Bosea vaviloviae: one gene and its partner. The protein of the gene in region 2 interacts with the protein of the main gene of each other region in a pairwise test. Links are inferred from orthologs where the notes say so. Each region holds a gene or a part of one and is shown on either strand. Other genes may lie near its edges. The genes, in order: rpe and BHK69_RS06580.

Region 1 (3,083 bases), 3.8 Mb from region 2 along the record:
CGACGCCGGTGAGGCGGGCGAGCGCGAAATCGAGCGTCACTGTGGCGTCGGGGCCGATCATGCGCTCGACCGAGGAATGCGAGATATCGCGCTCATGCCAGAGCGCGACATTCTCCAGCGCCGGCACGACCATGCCGCGCACGAGGCGGGCAAGCCCGGTCAGGTTCTCGGTCAGCACCGGGTTGCGCTTGTGCGGCATCGCCGAGGAGCCCTTCTGGCCAGGCGAGAAGAACTCCTCCGCCTCATAGACCTCGGTGCGCTGCAAGTGGCGGATCTCGGTCGCGAGCCGCTCGACGCTGGAGGCGACGACGCCGAGCGTGGCGAAATACATCGCATGCCGGTCGCGCGGGATGACCTGGGTCGAGACCGGCTCGACACTCAGCCCCATCTTCTCCGCGACATAGGCCTCCACCGAGGGGTCGATATTGGCGAAGGTGCCGACCGCGCCCGAAATTGCGCAGGTCGCGATCTCGGCCCGGGCCGCGACCAAGCGAGCCTTGCAGCGGTCGAACTCGGCATAGGCCTGCGCCAGCTTGAGCCCGAAGGTCACCGGCTCGGCATGGATGCCGTGCGAACGGCCGATGGTCGGCGTCAGCTTGTGCTCGAAAGCCCGGCGCTTGATCGCCGCAAGCAGCGCATCGACATCTGCGATCAGCAGGTCGGTGGCGCGCGCGAGCTGCACCGAAAGCGTCGTGTCCAAAATGTCGGAGGAGGTCATGCCCTGATGGACGAAGCGGGCTTCCGGCCCGACGATCTCGGCCAGATGCGTGAGAAACGCGATGACGTCATGCTTGGTGACGCGCTCGATCTCGTCGATGCGCGCGACATCGAAGGTCGCGTCCTTGGCCTTGGCCCAGATCGTGGCCGCAGCCTCCTTCGGCACCACGCCGAGTTCGGCGAGCTTGTCGGTGGCGTGCGCCTCGATCTCGAACCAGATCCGGAAGCGGGTCTGCGGCTCCCAGATCGCGACCATCTCGGGGCGGGAATAACGCGGGATCATGTTCGGTCTTGCCTTCTTGCCATGCCGTCATGCTCGGCCCTGTGCCGAGCATCCACGTCTTGAACCGTTACGAGAATGGCAAGCGGCAAAGACGTGGATGGTCGGGACAAGCCCGACCATGACGGGGTGGTTCGGTTACGCGATCATCTCAGTCAATCTCAAACCCACTGCCCGCGCGCGGCTTCGGCCGCCTTGCGGATCGCGGAGATATTGTTGGCATAGGCGGCCGGCCCGCCCTTGAACACGGCAGAGCCGGCGACGAGGACATTCGCTCCGGCCTTTGCCGCAAGCGGCGCGGTCTCGGGACTGGCCCCGCCATCGATTTCGAGTGCGATCGGCCGTTCGCCGATCATGGCGCGCACCCGGGCGATCTTCTCGAGCACGGAGCGGATGAAGCTCTGCCCACCGAAGCCGGGATTGACCGTCATCAGCAGGATCAAGTCGAGATCGTCGAGCAGCGGTTCGATCGCGCTTTCATGTGTGCCGGGATTGAGCACGATGCCGGCCTGCTTGCCGTGACCCCGGATCGTCTGCAGCGTCCGGTGGGCATGCGGCCCGGCCTCGACATGGAAGGAAATGAGATCGGCGCCCGCCTTGGCGAAGGCTTCGACATAAGGATCGACCGGCGCGATCATCAGATGCACGTCGAAGAGCTTCTTGGTGCAGGGGCGGATCGCCTTCAATACATCCGGCCCGAAGGTGATGTTGGGCACGAAATGCCCGTCCATCACATCGCAATGGATCCAGTCGGCTCCTGCCTCGTCGATCGCGCGCACTTCCTCGCCCAGTTTCGAGAAATCGGCCGAGAGGATCGATGGGGCGATGCGGATGGGAGCGCTCATGCGCCAAGCGTTTAACGCCCGCAAGCCGGCGCCGCAATCAAATCCAGATGCTTTTCAACGCCGCTTCACCGGGTATGACAGCCGCCTGTCGGCCTCAGCCACTTCCTCCGCCGCCACGGCGAAGGCCGGCCGGCCGCTCAAGCGGTCAAACCAGCCGGCGAGCTCGCCATAGTCGGCCAGGGGCGGCGCGCCGAGACGCAGTGCCCACAGCAGGGTCATGAACAGCCCGATATCGGCCACGGACAACGCCTCGCCGAGGAAGTCACGGCCGGCCAATCGCTCATTGAGCCCGCAATAATGCCGCGCGAGCTCGGCCTCGGCGATCAGCGCATCGGTCTCCTGCGCCACCCGCTTGTTGCGGTCCGCCGTCGGCGGCTCGCTGCGATGCATCAGCGGGCGCACGGCCATGAACAGGATTTCGTCGGCGAAAAGCTCGTCCAGCCGGCAGCGCGCACGCTCCGCCGGGGTCTTGGGATAGAGCGACGGCTGCGGATAGGCTTCATCGAGATATTCGAGGATGATCGTGGAATCATAGACGACCAGCCCCTCGTCGTTCAGGATCGGCACCTGCCTTTTCGGGTTCAGCGCCAGCACTTCAGGATGCCTCGGCTCATAGCCCGCGGTCTGGCTGAAGGGCACCATGATGCGCTCGAAAGGCAGCGCCTTCTCGCGCAGTGCGATCTCGACCTTGCGGGAGAACAGGCTGAGCGGCCCGGAATAGAGCGTGATCATGACGGCGAGGCCCCGGTTGCGTTGGGGCGACCTTCGCAAAGCGGGCCGTCAGCTCGCGGCAGGAGACTTCAGGCCTCAGACTGCAGGCCCAAGACTTTAGGCCCAAGACTTTAGGGCTCCCTGCGGCGAATACGCGTCGCGAGGCCGCGCAGCAGCCAAGGCTGCAGATAGATCGGGAACTGCGCCAGGGCAAAGAACAGGAAGGTCGAGGGCGGCACGCCGGCTCCGAGCGCCGCGACGATCATGCCCATGTTCCGCTGGCCCGAGCCGTAGCCGATCATGAAGCGCTCCGAGGCCGGCAGGCGGCGCAAGACGAGATAGGCCGTAAGCAGCCCGAAGCCCGAGACCGCGAAGACGCAGGCCAGGAAGAGCAGCACGCGCTTGGGATCGTCGATCGCCGCCTGCGTGACGCCGTCCATCGCGGCGATGGCGAAGATGAAATACATCAGCACGCCAAAGCCATCGAGATTGGCCTTCATCCCCTTGATCCGCTCGACGCCGAGCCAGAT
Region 2 (3,094 bases):
ATAGCAGACCGGGCCGGGATCGGCGCCGGCACTGCGCGGGCCGACCTTGAGCAGCCCGCCGGAATCGATCGCGGCGAGCGAGCCGCCGCCGGCCCCGACGGTGTGGATGTCGAGCATCGGCGCCTTGATCGGGTAGCCGTGGACGATCGCGTCGCTGGCGAACTTCGCCTCGCCGCCGCGCAGCAGCGCGACATCCGAGGAGGTGCCGCCCATGTCGAAGGTGATCAGGTTTTCGATGCCGGTCATCTGGCCGATCGCCTGCGCGGCGACGACGCCGGTGGACGGCCCCGACAGCACGGTGCGCACCGGCAGGCGGGCGGCCATGTCGAAGCCGATGACGCCGCCATTGGACTGCGTCAGATGCGGTGTCGTGGTGACGCCGAGCTCCATCAACCGGTCGGCAAGGCGGCGGATATAGCCCTGCATGACTGGGCCGAGATAGGCATTCACCACCGCCGTCGAGATGCGCTCATATTCGCGGAACTCGGGCGCGACCTCATGCGAGGCGCAGATGAAGGCCTCCGGAAATTCCTCGGCGACGATGCGCTTGGCGGCCTGCTCATGGGCGGGGTTGACGAAGCCGTAGAGGAAGCCGATCGCCACCGCCTTGACGCCGGCCGCTTTCAGCGCGCGGGCGGCCACCCGCACGCCCTCTTCATCGAGCGGAATCTCGACCGAACCGTCATGGCGTAGGCGTTCCGAAACACCGAAGCGCAGATCGCGGGTCACCAGAGGCGGCGCCTTGTCGACCTGGAGATCGTAGAGATCGGGGCGCTTCTGGCGGCCGATCTCGATCAGATCGCGGAAGCCCTCGGTGGTGATGAGACCGGTCTTGACGCCGCGATGCTGGATCAGGGCATTGGTGCCGACCGTGGTGCCATGGCCGAAATAGGCGACTTCGCTCGGCTTGGCGCCGACGCGTTCGGTGCCTTCCTGCGTGCCGCGCGCGATGGCGCGGGAGGGATCATCCGGCGTGGAGGGCACTTTCCAGACCGCCACCTCTCCGGTCGCGTCGTCGAAGAGACAGACGTCGGTAAAAGTTCCTCCGGAATCGATCCCGATCCGCCAAGCCATGCAAGCCACTCCCGCCTTCAGTTCGATGTCATCCGGCTCTGATCCAAAGAGTTAGAGCAAACCGGTTCCCACTTTTTCGCATCCTGCTCTGGTCGTGCCGGGCGGCATCGACCATGCCGCGCCGTGGCCGAAGCCGCCTTGATATCCGCAGACCATAGCGGCGTGATCGGCGCCGGCGGCAAGCGCCTCACCCAGACCCGCGCCATGCAGCAGGCGCAGGATGAAGGCGGCGATGAAGCCGTCTCCAGCGCCCAACGTATCGACGATGCGCGCCTCGCTGATACCGTGAGCGTGGAAGACGCCCTCCGACAAGGCCATCGAGCCGCGCGCGCCCCGGGTCACGGCCGCGATCCGCGCGCCCTGATCGATGCAGCGCTCAAGCAATGCGCGGCACTCCGCATCCGAGCCATTGGGAAAGGACAGGAAGGCGATGTCGAGCGCCGGCAGCGTCGCCGCCAGATTGGCGTCGGTCCAGCGCTCGGAGAAATCATAGGACAGCAGGCGGGCGGCGCTGCTTATCGTCTCAAGCTCGGTTTCCAGCTCGCTGTAAACGCTGGAATGGACGAGATCGAAGCCCTGGATATAGGCGAGGTCGGCAGCGCTGAAGCCGCCCCATTGCCCGCGCACGCCGCGCTCCGAGCGCAGGAAGCGGCGGTCATTGCCGTCATGGCCGATGAAGGCGCGTGCATTGCCGCCGGGCAGAATGCGGCACTGCGCGGTGTCGACGCCCTCCTGCCGCAAGGCGTCGATCAGCAGCATGCCGGCCTCGTCCGTGCCGATGCAGCCGAGATAGCCGGCCTGCGCGCCAAGCCTGCGGGCGAGCACGGCGACATTGACGGCGTTGCCGCCGGGAAACTGCAGGCTCCGATCGACATAGGTGTCGACCGTATTGTCGCCGAGGCCGAGCAGCCTGTGGGCCATCGCCGTGCTCCGCTCAGTAAGCCACTTTCCACATATAGCGGCGGGTCGTCAGCGGCTGGTTGTGCAGCACCGAGAGATGCACCGACAAGCGCTTCAGCGCCGATTGCAGGATATAGGGTGCCACGATCGGGCGGATTTCAGGCGCGATGCCTTTCATCGCGAAGTCGCGGGAATCATATTTCATCACGCGCTCGGCATAGGTATCGCAGAAGCTCGAGACGCGCTCCATCAGCGGGCGGCTCGGATCCTCGCCGGTGATCAGGATCAGCGGCGTCGAGCGGTCGACGATCTCGAAGGGGCCATGGAAGAACTCGGCCGCCTCGATCGGGTAGCTGTGCAGCCAGAGCATCTCCATCAGGATGCAGACGCCGAAGACATAGGCCGTGGTGAAGCCCGGCCCCGAGGCGACGTGATAGAAATTCCGGTCCTTGGCGTAGAGCGCCGCATCGGCCGCGGCGCGCGCCTCGTTCTGCTCGGCGGCGTCGGCAATCGCGCCCGGCAAGGCATCGAGCGAGGCGAGCAGCTTGTCGCCGAGCGGCCAGCCCTCCTTCTCCGTCATGATGCCGCCGACCAGAGCCTGCATCAGCATGAACATGGCGATGAAGGATTCGCTGGTGTCGCCGACGATGAAATGCTGCGGCACGGCCTGGGCCAGCGGCTTGTCGGCATATTGGCTGAAGGCCACGACCTGGCAGGGCTTGTCCTTCAGGAATTGGGCGGCGGCGACCGTCTCCGGCGTCGTGCCCGATTTCGAAGCGAGCAGCACCAAGGTGCGGCCATCGAGCCGGGGCGGGTCGATCGCCATGAACTCGGCCGGGAAATAGCGACGCACCTCGATGCCGGGCGAATAATGCTCGAGCCAGTATGTGATGCCGAGCATGGCGCGGTTGGCCGAGCCCGCAGCGACGAGATAAATCCGGTCGACGCCGGGGGCGAGCTTGCGGCCGAGCGCGAAAGCCTCGGGCACGGCAGCCTGCGTCTGAGCGAGGCCGTCCAGCACGCGGGGGCGGTCGTAAGAGATGGACATGAGAGCAAGCCACTTCCTGGCAGGCGAGAATTGGTATACACCAATCAGCTATACCAATCACTGTCAAGCATA

What was found.
Region 1: the proteins of BHK69_RS06580 (region 2) and rpe interact in binary tests that used the Escherichia coli proteins (3 or more experiments, as listed by UniProt). The link is inferred for Bosea vaviloviae from one-to-one orthologs.

The regions. Positions count from the first base shown.
Region 1 is NZ_CP017147.1:5,213,453-5,216,535, forward strand. What follows is about bases 1-2,765. They hold rpe (ribulose-phosphate 3-epimerase), read right to left. Parts: upstream 1,843-2,765; coding sequence 1,159-1,842; downstream 1-1,158. Other genes in these bases: purB (adenylosuccinate lyase), read right to left, coding at 1-1,000; BHK69_RS24035 (glutathione S-transferase family protein), read right to left, coding at 1,897-2,574; BHK69_RS24040 (hypothetical protein), read right to left, coding at 2,685-2,765. Outside these bases: more of BHK69_RS24040, read right to left, coding at 2,766-3,083. UniProt on the Escherichia coli protein: Catalyzes the reversible epimerization of D-ribulose 5-phosphate to D-xylulose 5-phosphate.
Region 2 is NZ_CP017147.1:1,396,132-1,399,225, reverse strand. What follows is about bases 61-2,836. They hold BHK69_RS06580 (PfkB family carbohydrate kinase), read right to left. Parts: upstream 1,996-2,836; coding sequence 1,126-1,995; downstream 61-1,125. Other genes in these bases: BHK69_RS06575 (SIS domain-containing protein), read right to left, coding at 2,009-2,836; BHK69_RS06585 (hydantoinase/oxoprolinase family protein), read right to left, coding at 61-1,074. Also shown: more of BHK69_RS06585, read right to left, coding at 1-60; more of BHK69_RS06575, read right to left, coding at 2,837-3,022. UniProt on the Escherichia coli protein: Catalyzes the ATP-dependent phosphorylation of fructoselysine to fructoselysine 6-phosphate. Functions in a fructoselysine degradation pathway that allows E.coli to grow on fructoselysine or psicoselysine.